2 regions of the Spirillospora sp. CA-128828 genome follow, and region 2 is predicted to be linked to the other one. Evidence: riboswitches for the same ligand, from Rfam matches in the RefSeq annotation. Region 2 holds a riboswitch; the other holds the start of a gene.
The links. Region 2 has a riboswitch for cobalamin ahead of bluB (5,6-dimethylbenzimidazole synthase). Riboswitches for the same ligand answer to the same signal wherever they lie in the genome.
Positions count from the first base shown of each region.

Region 1 (6,982 bases), 4.7 Mb from region 2:
GGACGTCGTCCGCGACGTCGGCGAGCGCTTCGGCCTGCGCGCCGGACAGCCGTCCGAGCGGCGGCACGACCTCAAGCGCGACGGACCCGTCCCGCTGCTCGATGACTCCGGCATGCGGGGCGGGAGGGTTGCCGGCGTCCCGCGCCTTCCCGAGCGTCCCGCCCAGCCTTTCGGCGACCCGTCGCGCGCCGTCCGGCACTTCCGCCAGCCGCCACGCGTCACCACGGACCGCAAGGAACGCCTCCGCCGCCGCGACCATCGCCCCGATCGGCTCGTCGCAGGTCGGCTCGATCGGCACGCCGGCGAGCAGGAGGCCGGACGGCGTGCAGCTCACGTCGGCTTCCAAGGAGGTGACGTCACCGGATCCGTCATCGAGGGCGAACAGGAAACGACCCGGAAGCCCGGCCAGCAGGGGACTCGCGCACAACGCCGCGTCGAGCGCCGCGACCAGCGGATCCGTCGCCAGAATCCCGTGGACGCCGCGCCCGCCCAGCGGCGAGGAGACGATGTTGCGCACCCGCTCGTGGGACGGCGAGGGGAGCAGCCCGGCGGTCTCCAGCCGGGCCGCGAGAGCCGGCGGGTCGCCGACGCCGCGCAACTGGAGGTTGGCGCGGGAGGTCAGCTCGATCACGTCGAGTCCCAGCTCGCGCGCCGCGGCGCCGAGCACCCTGAGCTGTGCGGCGGACACCGCGCCGCCCGGAACGCGGACGCGCGCCAGCGGCCCGTCGGCGGCATCGTGGGTCTGCAGCGTCCCGGGGCACGCGTCGGCACGCGCGCGTCCCGCCGCAGGGGCATTCGGCACGAGGAGGATGTTAACCGCACCTTGCCGGCGCGCCGCGCCGCGGCAGGCGCCCCGACGCGCCTCCGCACCTCCCGCTCGGCGACGAGAATGTCAGTACGACCCAGGTAGCGGGAGGGCCACTATGGCCACATTCGTCTTGATCCACGGCGCCGGCGATGTCGGCTGGTACTGGCATCTGGTGGAGGCCGAACTGCGTGCGCGCGGTCATGACACCGTTTCGCCGGATCTTCCCTGCGAGGACGACTCGGCCGGCCTGCCCGAGTACGCCGGCACCGTGGCCGAGGCGATCGGCGACCGGACCGATCTGGTCGTCGTCGCGCAGTCGTCCGGCGGCTTCACGGCCCCGCTCGTCTGCGACCGGGTGGCGGTGGAACTGCTCGTCCTGGTCGCGCCCATGATCCCGGCGCCGGGAGAGTCGCCCGCCGGCTACTCGGCCGGCACCGGATACGACCGGGAGGAGCGGGGCCGCTACGACGATGTCGTCGCCCTGTTCTACCAGGACGTCCCACCGGAGCTGGCCGCCGAGGCGCTGAAGCGGGGGCGCGCCCAGTCCGAGGCCCGGATGGGGGAGCCGTTTCCGCTGCGGGCCTGGCCCGACGTTCCCACGCGGGTCCTGATCTGCCGCGACGACCGGGTGTTCCCCGCCGGATTCCTTCGCCGCGTCTCCCGGGAGCGCCTGGGCACCACCCCCGACGAGATCGACGGCGGGCACACCCCGGCGCTGAGCCGCCCGCACGAGCTGGCAGACCGCCTTGAGGCGTACGCCGCCGAGGAAGGATTGCTCCGCTGATGGACGCCGGCGGTTACGACGCCGAACCGTGGCGGCACGACGAGGTACTGCGCCAGGCCTGGATCATCACCGCCCGTCGCGGCTGACGGCGCATGGAAGGATGCCCGCCGCTGTTTGCAGGCGGGCCGCGCTGCCGTACGCTTCTGCCCAGGCGATGGCAATGGGAGGAAGCCGGTGCGAATCCGGCGCGGTCCCGCCACTGTGACCGGGGAGCGAACCCCGCTTGAGGCCACTGTCCGCACGGACGGGAAGGCCGGGGCGAGCATCGATCCGGGAGCCAGGAGACTCCTGCCGTCGCGACACCCGCGACCGGGGCGAGGACCCCAGGGGAGGAACGACCGTGTCCGCTGGCACCGTCCTGCTGCTGTCGACGTCCGACACCGATCTGCTGAGCGCCCGCGCGTCCGGCGCCGCCTACCGGCTGGGCAACCCGGCGCGGCTCGCCGTGGACGATCTGCCGGAGCTGACCGAGGGCGCCGATCTCGTCGTCGTCCGCCTGCTCGGAGGGCGACGGGCCTGGGAGCACGGCCTCGACGCGCTCCTCGCGGGCCCCCGCCCGGTCGTCGTCCTCGGTGGCGAGCAGGCCCCGGACGCCGAGCTGATGGAGCTGTCCACGGTCAGCGGCGGGGTCAGCGGCGGTGTCTGCGCCGAAGCGCACGCCTATCTCGCCCATGGCGGGCCCGCCAACCTCGCCGAACTGCACGCCTTCCTGTCCGACACCGTGCTGCTGACCGGACGCGGGTTCGCGCCGCCGGCACCGACGCCGACATGGGGACGGCTCGACCGCGAGGCCCGCACCCAGGACGGCCCCGTGATCGGCGTGCTCTACTACCGCGCCCACCACATGGCGGGCAACACCGCGTTCGCGGAGACGCTGTGCGAGGCGATCGAGGACGCGCGCGGGCAGGCCATGCCCGTGTTCTGCTCGTCCCTCCGCACCGCCGAGCCCGAGCTGCTCGCCACGCTCCGCCGGGCGGACGCGCTGGTCGTGACCGTGCTCGCGGCGGGCGGGTCCAGGCCCGCGACGGCCGGGGCGGGCGGCGACGACGAGGCGTGGGACGTCGGGGCTCTCGCCGCGCTGGACGTCCCGATCCTGCAGGGTCTCTGCCTCACGACGAGCCGCTCCGACTGGGAGGCGAGCGACGACGGGCTGTCGCCGCTGGACGCCGCGTCGCAGGTCGCCATCCCCGAGTTCGACGGACGCATCATCACCGTCCCGTTCTCCTTCAAGGAGATCGACGAGGACGGCCTCACCGTCTACCGGGCGGATCCCGAGCGGGCGGCGCGGGTCGCCGGGATCGCCGTCCGGCACGGACGCCTGCGGCATGTCCCGCCCGCCGGGCGGCGCGTCGTCGTGATGCTGTCGGCGTATCCGACCAAGCATTCCCGCGTCGGAAACGCCGTCGGGCTCGACACTCCCGCGAGCACGGTCCGGCTGCTGGCCCGGCTCAGGGACGAGGGGTACGACCTCGGCGAAGGCTTCCCGGGCGTCGCCGGGCAGGACGGCGACGCGCTCATCCACGCGCTCATCGCGGCCGGAGGGCAGGACGAGGACTGGCTCACCGAAGAGCAGCTCGCGGGCAACCCCGTCCGCATCGCCGCCGCGTCCTACGAACGCTGGTACCGCACTCTCCCCCCGGACCTGCGGGAGGAGATGGAGCGGCACTGGGGCCCGCCGCCCGGGGAGCTCTTCGTGCAGGACGGCGACATCGTGCTCGCCGCCCTCCGCGCCGGCAACGTCGTCGTCATGGTGCAGCCACCGCGCGGCTTCGGGCAGAACCCGATCGCGATCTACCACGACCCCGACCTGCCCCCGAGCCACCACTACCTGGCCGCGTACCGGTGGCTGTCGGACGAGTTCGGCGCGCACGCGATCGTCCACGTCGGCAAGCACGGCAACCTGGAGTGGCTGCCTGGCAAGGCGGCGGGCATGTCCGCGTCGTGCGGCACCGACGCCGCGCTCGGCGACGTTCCGCTCATCTACCCCTTCCTCGTCAACGACCCGGGTGAGGGGACGCAGGCCAAGCGGCGCGCGCACGCAGTCCTCGTGGACCACATGGTCCCGCCGATGGCCCGCGCGGAGACCTACGGCGACATCGCCCGCCTCGAACAGCTCCTCGACGAGCACGCCACGATCGCCGCGATGGACCCGGCGAAGCTGCCCGCGATCCGCGCGCAGATCTGGACGCTGATCCAGGCCGCGAAGCTCGACCACGACCTCGGCCTGGACGATCGCCCGCACGACACCGAGTTCGACGACTTCCTCCTGCACGTGGACGGCTGGCTGTGCGAGGTGAAGGACGCGCAGATCCGCGACGGCCTGCACATCCTCGGCGAGGCACCCGAGGGCGCGACCCGCGTCGATCTGGTGCTGGCCATGCTCCGCGCCCGCCAGATGTGGTCGGGACGCGAAACGCTGCCCGGCCTGCGTGAGGCGCTCGGTCTCAGCGAGGACGGCGGCGAGTCGCTCGCGGATGTGGACGCCGCCGAGGCCGCCGCCCGCTCCCTCGTCCAGGCCATGGAGGACGCCGGCTGGGCCGTGGACGCCGCAGGCCGGGTCGCCGAAGCCGTCCCCGCCGACCGCCGCGAACCCGTCGAGCGCGTCCTGGAGTTCGCCGCGACCGAGGTCGTCCCGCGCTTGGCGCGGACGTCCGACGAGCTCGACCACGTCCTGCACGCCTTGGACGGCGGCTACATTCCGGCGGGTCCCAGCGGGTCGCCGTTGCGCGGCCTCGTCAACGTCCTGCCGACGGGCCGGAACTTCTACTCGGTGGACCCGCGCGCCATCCCCAGCCGCCTCGCGTGGGAGACCGGGCAGGCGATGGCCGACTCGCTCCTGGACCGCTACCGCGCCGACCACGGCGAGTGGCCGCGCTCGGTGGGCCTGTCGGTGTGGGGGACGAGCGCGATGCGCACGGCGGGCGACGACGTGGCCGAGGTGCTGGCGCTGCTCGGCGTCCGCCCGGTCTGGGACGAGGCGTCCCGCCGCGTCACGGCGCTGGAGCCGATCCCGGTCGCGGAGCTCAAGAGGCCGCGCATCGACGTGACCGTCCGCATCAGCGGCTTCTTCCGGGACGCGTTCCCGCACGTCGTCGCCATGCTGGACGACGCCGTCCGGCTGGTCGCCGGCCTGGACGAGCCCGGCACCGACAACTACGTCCGGGCCCACGTGAAGGCCGACCGCGAGCGGCACGGCGACGAGCGGCGGGCCACGCTGCGCGTCTTCGGGTCCGCGCCGGGCGCCTACGGGGCCGGGCTGCTGCCGCTCATCGACAGCCGCAACTGGCGCGACGACGCCGACCTCGCCGAGGTGTACGCGGTGTGGGGCGGTCACGCCTACGGACGCGACCTGGACGGCGTCCCCGCCCGCGCCGACATGGAGAGCGCCTACCGGCGCATCGCCGTCGCCGCCAAGAACGTCGACACCCGCGAGCACGACATCGCCGACTCCGACGACTACTTCCAGTACCACGGCGGGATGATCGCGACCGTCCGCGCGCTGACCGGCCGGGCGCCGGAGGCGTACGTCGGGGACAGCACCCGCCCGGACGCCGTCCGCACCCGCACCCTGTCGGAGGAGACCGCGCGGATCTTCCGGGCACGCGTCGTCAACCCGCAGTGGCTGGCCGCGATGCGCCGGCACGGGTACAAGGGTGCGTTCGAGTTGGCCGCGACCGTCGACTACCTCTTCGGTTACGACGCGACCACCGGGGTCATGGCCGACTGGATGTACGACAAGCTCACCGCCGCCTACGTCCTCGACGAGGAGAACCGCGAGTTCATGGCGGAGTCGAACCCGTGGGCGCTGCACGGCATCGCCGAACGGCTGCTGGAGGCCGCCGAACGCGGCATGTGGGAGCATCCCGACCCGGAGACGCTCCAGGGACTCCAGGAGGTCTACCTCAAGACGGAGGGAGATCTGGAGGACGACACGAGCCGCTGAGCCGCCTCCGGGCATCCCGCCCAGTGCAGGTGGAGGTAGGACGCGGTGATCCGTTCGTCGCCGAACCCGTCGGAGCCGTCCTTCCACCGGAACAGCGGATCTGCGTCGGTGGTCAGAGCCGTCCGGTGGAACTCGTGCCCGCGGAACCGCTCGCCCGGACGGGTCAGCGGCGACTCCGCCACCGCGACCGCCTCCCGGTATCCCAGTGTCAGCCGGGACGTCATCCGCGCGCTTCCCGGCACGCGTCCGCACATCCTCTGCCCATCGAGCCGCTCGCACAGATAGAGGAGCCCGGCGCACTCGGCGGCGATCGGGCCCGGGAACGCCGCGACCTCGGCGAGCAGCGGCGCGTTGGCGGCCAGGTCGGCGGCGTGCACCTCCGGAAACCCGCCGCCGATGACGAGCGCGCCGGTTCCGGCCGGGAGCCTCTCGTCCCGCAGCGGGTCGAAGACGGCCACATCGGCGCCCGCCGCGCGCAGCAGCTCCACATGCTCCGCATAGGAGAAGGTGAACGCGGCCCCGCCCGCGACGGCGACGACCGGCCGGCCGTCCACCGGCGCCACCTGTTCGGACGGGTCCCACGCGGGCCCGGGCAGCGGGGGAGCGGTGCCGGCCAGCCGCAGCAGCGCGTCCAGATCACAGGACCGGCCGACCAGCTCGCCGAGCCGCTGCACCGCCTGGACGGCCTCGGCCTCCCGCTCCGCCGCCGGGATCAGCCCCAGATGGCGGGACGGCGTCAGGACCGCGTCGTCCCGCCGGACCGCGCCGAGCACCGGCACGCCCGTCGCCTCCAGCGCGCTCCGGCACAGCTCCTCATGCCGGTCCGAGCCCACCCGGTTGAGGACGACCCCGCCGATCCGCACACCCGGCTCGAACGTCGCGAAGCCGTGCACGAGCGCGGCCACCGACCGGCTCTGCCGCGCCGCGTCCACGACCAGCACCACCGGCGCCGCGAGAAGCGCCGCGACATGCGCCGTGGACGCGAAACCGGTGTCGCCGCGCCCGTCGAACAGGCCCATCACACCCTCGACCACGGCCACGTCGCAGCCGGCGGCGCCGTGCAGGAACAGCGGTGCCACCCGGTCCTCGCCCGTGAGCCACGGATCGAGGTTGCGGCCGGGACGCCCCGCCGCGAGGGCGTGGTAGCCGGGGTCGATGTAGTCGGGTCCGACCTTGTGCGGCGACACCCGCAGGCCGCGCGCCCGCAGCGCCGCGATCAGCCCCGTCGCGACGGTCGTCTTCCCGGAGCCGGACGACGGCGCCGCGACGACCAGCCGGGGGATCACCACTCGATGCCCCGCTGCCCCTTCTGCCCGGCGTCCATCGGGTGCCGGACCTTGCCCATCTCCGTGACCAGGTCGGCGGCGTCGGCGAGCCGGTCCGGCGCGTCGCGCCCGGTGATGACGACATGCTGGTTCCCGGGCCGGCCGGTGAGCGTTTCGAGCAC
Region 1 is NZ_CP191986.1:5,904,018-5,910,999, reverse strand. Features, by position in the region: gene ACQPXG_RS28750 (precorrin-3B synthase) at 1-802, opposite strand, end outside; gene ACQPXG_RS28745 (alpha/beta hydrolase) at 924-1,592, shown strand; cobalamin riboswitch at 1,757-1,880, shown strand; gene cobN (cobaltochelatase subunit CobN) at 1,933-5,535, shown strand; gene ACQPXG_RS28735 (cobyrinate a,c-diamide synthase) at 5,490-6,821, opposite strand; gene cobO (cob(I)yrinic acid a,c-diamide adenosyltransferase) at 6,818-6,982, opposite strand, start outside.
Region 1: linked by a shared signal. The riboswitch ahead of cobN (cobaltochelatase subunit CobN) and the one ahead of bluB (5,6-dimethylbenzimidazole synthase) in region 2 are both predicted to bind cobalamin.

Region 2 (6,982 bases):
GAGACCGGCCGAGGCCAGGATCTCCAGCTGGTCGAAGCCGAATCTCCCCGAGGTGACCGTGACGAACAGGACGCCGGGATAGAGGAGGGCCCCGGACCAGGCCAGGACCGCCCCGGCGGTGAGAGGGGGCTTCCGGGTCCCCGGCAGGGCTGACATGCGCCGATCGTAACCGGCGCCGCCCCTCCCGCACATTGGCCCGGAGGCGTAATCCCACGGGCTACAAGCGCCTTTCCCGAATGTGTCCGGCGGCCCGATGTCCGCCGCCGGCGGCCACGACACCGTTATCCGCATGAAGCGCTGGGTGTCATTGTTTCTGGCTCTCGAAATCCTGGCGATCGTGGTCTTCTCCGCCGCCTACGACTCGCTGGACTTCCGTATCTACTGGCTGGGCGGAGACGCCGTAACGCACGGCACGCGCCTCTACCAGGAGCAGCTCGCCGACCATTGGTACACCAATACGCCTTTCATGGCGGCGCTGTTCACTCCGCTGGCCGCCCTGCCGCTCACTCTGGCCCGGATGCTGTGGCAGCTGGCATCGCTTGCGGCTTTCATCTGGGCCTGTCGGGCGACATTGAAACTGACCGGCCGCCACGTTCCCCTGGTGGCCGTCGTAGCCGCGGGCCTACTCCTGCAACCGGTCTGGCAGTCGTTCTTCCTGGGGCAGGTCAACCTTTTCCTGCTGGCCCTCGTCCTCGCGGACCTCCACCGCGTCGCACTCGGCCGCCCGGCCGGGATCGGCATCGGCATCGCGACCGCGATCAAACTGACCCCGGCCGTCTTCGTCGTCCTCCTCCTGCTGACACGGCGAACGAAGGACGCGGTCACCGCCGCTGCCACCTTCGCCGTCTGCACCTTGCTCGCCTACGCCATCGCCCCGGACGCGTCCCGCCTCTATTGGCTGCACACCTTCTACGACACCTCTCGCGTGGGCGTCCCGTACATCAGCAACCAATCCCCCTACGGCGCCCTGACCCGCATATTGCGGGGAACGGCCGAGGTAGGCGACTGGTACACCGCCATCCCGCTGACGATCGGCGTCTCCGGCCTCACGGTCGCCACCATCTGGGCCCGGCGCGGCGACTGGCTGAGCGCCACAGCGGTCACTGGTGTGACCGGCCTGCTCGTCTCCCCCATTTCCTGGGCGCACCACTGGGTCTGGATCGTCCCGGCCCTGGCGGTGCTGCTCCGAAACGGCAACCGGAGAGCCGCCGCCTGCACCTACACCCTCTTCGCCCTGTCTCCGTTGTGGTGGACGCCCCACAACGGAGACCCGCGCGAGTACGGCGTCAACCTCCTGACCCCCGTCGCCAACTGCTACCTGATTGCGGGCCTGTTCTTCCTGACCCACATGACGATCCGCCTTCGGATCACCACCAGTCGTGGTGGACGGCGGCTTCCAGAGCTCGTCGGTGCCGCCAGCCGTGCCGTTCCAGATCCGGAGTCGGTTCGAGATGGGTGACCGGGCCCAGGCAGAGCCACGCGACCGGACGAATCCCCGTGGGAATGCCGAGCAGGTCACGAAGGTACGTCTCCCGATAGAACGACACCCAGCCGACGCCCAGGGCCTCGGCGGTGGCGGCGAGCCACAGGTTCTGGATGGCCAGGCAGACCGAGTACAGTCCCGCGTCGGCGATCGCGTGGCGGCCGAGAACCGTCGGACCGCCGCGCTCCGGGTCATAGGTGACCACGACCGACAGGCTGGACTCCAGCACCCCGTCGATCTTTATCCGGGCGAAGCCCTCGGCGGCGGCCCCGGTCAAGGTGGCGGCGAAGGCGGCGCGTTCGGACTGGACGTGGCCATGAAAGGCGCGCCGGATGGCAGGGTCGCCGACGAGGATGAAATCCCAAGGCTGCGACAGCCCGACACTCGGCGCGGCGTGCGCGGCCGTCAGGACCCGGTCGAGGACGTCCTGCGGAATCGGTGCACCGGTGAATTCGGCGCGCACGTCACGGCGGCGGTGAATGGCGTCGTAGATGTTCATGGGCAGGCCCCCGCTGCGTCGGGCCGCCGCGAACGGCGGCCGCGTGGAGCGAGGCCGGTCTTCGGACTCCCGGATCGACGCTCGACCGCCCGCCTTCCCGGCCGTACGGCCAGTGGCTGCGCGAACGCGCCTGGGCGGCAGCTCCCCGGTCACCGCGGCGGGCCCGTGCCGGATTCCCACCGGCTTCCCGATTCTCCCCACATGGGGGCACCCCGCGTCAGTTCATGCCGCCCGCAACCCTACCCGGGCGACCGCTCCTCAGAAGGCGGCCACCTTGGGATAGTGCCGGATGAAGTCCGCCCGGGTGATGTCCGCCTCGGACGCGTCGATCGCGATGGCGATGTGTCCGCGGCTCGCATGGAGGGACCAGTCACCGCCCGCGTCGCGATAGGCGCTGAAGGCGGCGGCGAACTGCTCCGCCGTCCCGATGACGGCGTCGGACAGGTAGGCGGCCGAGCCCTCGTCGGAAAGCGGGGAGGCGCCCAACCTGCCGACCGATTCGAGGACGCCCGTCTCCCCGGCCGCTGAGAAGAACTCCGCGAGTTCGTCGCCGCTCGCGGCGTCGGGGGCGATGAGGTGCACACCGCCCGCCCCTTCCGGCTCGCCGTCCTTGCCCCGCGACCAGAGCGCGCAGTACACGCTCAGCAAGAACAGGACCGCGATCCTGTCCCGGCCTGTCAGGTGCCGTATCAGCATGGTCTTGCCGTCCGACAGCGCGAATCCGGCGGCGACCTGCCTGTCGTCGACGTCCAGACCGAAGGCCCTCTGCATCGCCTCGGCGCCCAGGCTGAACGCTTTGACCTGATGGTCGGAGTGGTCGCGCGGCTTGAGCTTCTGCGTCTCCGGTGCGTACGAGACGGAGACGAGCGGCGCCTGCGCGAACGCCACCCCGCCCGCCGCCATCAGATCCATCAGATGCCCGATCTTGAACGGCCTGCCGACGTCCATGAGCGTGGTGACCGCGACCAAGATGCTTCCCCACCTGTGCGTCACCCTGGCGATGTCGTACTCGACGGGGACGTCGCGCCAAGCATGAATGACCGCGCCTTCATGCCGGACGTCGACGCCGATGCGGTCTCCGTCAATCGACGCCGCCAGGGCCGGAAGCGGAGGGAGCGGCCTCGACGGGAACTCCAGCCCGAACCCCGACAGCGTGAACGGCTCCAGGTTCGCGACGCGCCAATCGCGGTCCTCGCGCAGGAGGGCGTACTCGTACGAGGGGTTGACCAGGAAGAGGGGCACTTCGCCGGGCGGCAGCCGGAAACAGCCCGCCCGCCACGTGAGGTTCGGCCGCCCGGCGGAGCGGAGGCCGCCCTCGACCCACGCGGGCGGACGGCACCGCTGGTGGTGCAGTGACGCCGTCGCGAACCCGTCCTCCGCCCGGACCTCCAGCGCGGCCTTTCCCCATCGCCCGAGCGACCGCCCGCAGGTCTGACAGTCGACCGGCCGGAGGTTCACGTCCAGCTCGGCCAGTGCGCGCGGGCCGAGCCTCTCCTGGGTCGTCGGGTCGATCCGAATCCTGGGAGCGGCCATCGTCCAGCCTCGTCCGTGTCGGGGGCACCACTGACAGTGCTCAACGATCACAGGGTTCGCTGTGGATCACCACCCCTCCACGACCACGAACGAGCCGAGCAGCCGCCGCAGCGGGCCACCGCGGGGCCGCCGCTCGATCCGCCTCGCCCGCGCCTGACGCCGGGTCGGGGGCCTGGAGTGCACGGCCGGACGGGAAGGTGGGGGCGCCCCGTCCGGCCGTGCGGTTCTGGAGAGACGCGTACCGGCCGGCGTGAGCGCGGCGGGTCAGCTCGTGCAGCAGGCGCCCGAGCGTGGCCGGGTCGGGGGCCTCGACCAGGCGGTCACCGGTCATCGCCCACCAGCTCCCCGTGTACTCGCCCAGCCAGACGCAGCAGCCGGGGAACCGGCGCGCCAACTCGGCCGCGACCCGCTCGGGGTCGAGTTCCGCCGCCGCCCACGGCGTCACCGCTCGCCCCCGGACAGGTAGCCCAGCACGAACACGGCCGCGTCCGTGACCCGGTCGGCGGGCGCGATCGGCTCGCCCCACGACGTGAAGTACCAGAGCCGCCCGCCGTCCTCGTCCCGGGTACGGCAGGAGATCGTGTCGCCCGTGTGTTGTGTGCAGCAACTCTTGACGTGCGGGTTCCTCACTCGGAGCCCGTTGGAGTCCAACTGGACGTCGAGCTTGCGCGCGGCCAGATGCGCGGCAAGCGCCGCGAGCCGCACCTCGGGGGTCATACCATCGTCCACAGCCAGGACCTCTTTCCTGGTCAGGCCCCGACCCACATGGTGTGTCAGCACCGGGTCGGGGCCGCCTTCGTTTCCGGGGGACGGGACGCACCTCAACTCATCCCGCGACTCTGAGTAAATAGGCGTCACAGGGCGCGAGAAAAGATGAGAATGCGGAGACAGACCTGGAGACACCCGGAGACTCGAAAGTCTCCGGGTCCACAAAGGGGGCACATGCCAATGACTGCCCAAAATCCCCCAACATGGGCAGCCCGCCTGAAGGACGAACGTGAAGCACGAGGCTGGGGTAAACAGGAGATGGCCAGGCGCCTTCTCCTCGCGGACGGCCTGAAGCAGGGAAACGTCCCCCATCTCGCGCGCCAGATCTACGACTGGGAGAAGGGCCTGCACTACCCGCGCGACTGGGCGATCACCTACGCAAAAGCGTTCAAGTTAGACCCTTCCGACCTCTTCTCAACCGGGGAGGCGCAAGGGGCATCCTCTACCTATGACCCCGACCGCGATTTCGAGGACGACGAAGTGAAGCGCCGTGCCCTTCTTGGCCTCCTCGCCACCACCGCCGCAGCGGCACCCTTCGTCCGCGACGCCGAACACCTCCGGGCCGCTCTCACCGGAACCCTCACCACCGAGGCCACGACCCGCGACGCCGACGCCTGGGAACGGGTCGCCTTCGACTACGCCCACGAGGCCGGTTTCCTCCCGCCCGAGCAGGTCCTCCCCGAGATGCTCGCCGACCTGTCCGAACTCGACCTGCTGATAGCTCGCGCGACCGGCAGCGTCCGGCCACGCCTCATCCGCACGGCGGCGCAACTCTCCATGTTCACCGCCGTCTCTCTGACCGGCCTCGGCGACGTGCGGGGCGCACGCCGCTGGTGGCGGACCGCCGTCCGTGCCGCAGACGGATCCGGCGACGCTCTCATCGCTTCCCACGCCCGCGCACGAGAGGCGGTGTACGCGCTCTTCGACAACCGCCACGAGCAATCAGTCCTGGATCTCGCCGATGAGGCGATCGCGATAAGCGGCAACACGCCCTGCCCGGGACTGGCGGACGGACACGGGGCAAGAGCACAGGCACTCGCTCAGACGGGTCGTCACGCCGAAGCGCTGGAGGCCCTGGACGACCTCAAGCGCGTGTTCGAGCGGCTTCCCGACCGCATCCGGGATGATCAGGAGACCCAGCTCGGCTGGTCGATCAAGCGGATGCATCACACCGCCAGCTTCGTGCACACCCACATCGGCGATCACAAGCGGGCTCGCCAGGCCCAGGACGAGGCTCTGGCCGCCTACACGTCCAAGAGCGTGCTCGGGCCCGCGCAGGTCGAGATGTACCGCGCAACGACGCTCATCCAGGAAGGCGACGCCGACGCGGGGGCGAAGCACGTGATGAGCGTCCTGGACCGGCTACCCACCGCCCACCGCGATTCCCAAACCGTCCGCAAGAACGCCGTGACCGCGCTCGCGATGGCATCGCCCAAGGATGCCCGGAGACCTGCCATGCGGGACGCCTACGCGATGCTCGCCACCGCTGCGTCCTAGCGAACCGACGCCCAGCCGACGATCGGTCAACGAGAAGTGCGGCTGCTCCAGAGTGGGTCGACGTGATGACCGGTAGCGCCTTCGGCGCGAGCTTCCACACCGTGCGGCAGGAAGGTCCGTCAAACTATCCCTTGTACCCGGAAAATGTCCGGGCTTCGCCGCGTCGCGGCGAACACAACCCAAGGGAGAACCTCGTGGCCGAGGACTGGGTGCAAAGCAAGGAGCGGCAGGAGATCGACCCCAGTGGAGAGGTTGCGAACCTCCGACAGGACGTCGCCGTCGCCCGCCAGCAGGCCACCGGCCATTACCGGGATGCCAAGCGCGAAGCCAGGTACATCCACAACTAGTCAGAGGTCCGCCTGACGCGCGACGTCCGTGCGAGGCGGTCTCTTTTTCCGCAGCCCTCCCCCTCCGGGGGGAGGGCTGTCCCTTTGATGTCGCTCCTCTTCTGCGGCCTTGAAGACCGGCCGCCCGTCCGGATCGCCGACTGGCTGATCGAGTCGGCGCGTGCCGGACCGTCCGCAAGAACGCCGTTACACGCTCGCGATGGCATCACCAGAGTGGGTTGATGTGGCCCAGCCATGTGTCCTGGTCGTCTGCTAGAGGTCCCTTCAGGGGCAGCGGCAGGAAGCGGCAGCCGAACGTCATTCCCTCGTCCTCCCCCTGACCCGATACAAGGTGCTCCCACGCGTCGGGCGTGGTCGCAGGTGCTTGAAGTTGAAAGAACATCGTTCTCCGTGGCCGGCGTGTGTGGGGATGCGGCTTGTCCTCCGTGATGATTCGCCGGATCACGGAGGCGGTGCGCAGGCCGGTCTCTTCGGCGACCTCTCGTAGGACGGCTTGCTCCGGCTCCTCACCAGGCCGGACGCCGCCCGCAGGGACCTGCGTACCGGCTTCGGGCATGCCGACATGATCGAAGACGAGCAGCTCGGGAACGGCGCGACACCTGATCACGTAGGCGGCGACCCGAAGCCTGGGCGAGTTCACCCGGCCATTCTCGCGTCCACGAGTCTCAGCGGGTGTAGACCTCCAGGGTCCACTTGCCCGCCGGTTTCACGCCATTCATCAGCTTCGCCAGCGCGGCGTCGCCGGTGCCGTGCACCTTGCCCGCCTCCGCCGGCAGCACGGCCATCTCGATCCCGTTCGTCCCGCCTTCGACGTCCTGGTCCCAGACGACACCCATGGACTCGGCGCTCTCACAG
Region 2 is NZ_CP191986.1:1,200,619-1,207,600, reverse strand. Features, by position in the region: gene ACQPXG_RS06300 (sensor histidine kinase) at 1-156, opposite strand, end outside; gene ACQPXG_RS06295 (glycosyltransferase 87 family protein) at 290-1,459, shown strand; gene bluB (5,6-dimethylbenzimidazole synthase) at 1,368-1,982, opposite strand; cobalamin riboswitch at 2,018-2,212, opposite strand; gene ACQPXG_RS06285 (hypothetical protein) at 2,241-3,515, opposite strand; gene ACQPXG_RS06280 (hypothetical protein) at 3,556-3,960, opposite strand; gene ACQPXG_RS06275 (hypothetical protein) at 3,957-4,232, opposite strand; gene ACQPXG_RS06270 (hypothetical protein) at 4,542-5,780, shown strand; gene ACQPXG_RS06265 (hypothetical protein) at 5,843-6,127, shown strand; gene ACQPXG_RS06260 (NUDIX hydrolase) at 6,333-6,767, opposite strand; gene ACQPXG_RS06255 (hypothetical protein) at 6,793-6,982, opposite strand, start outside.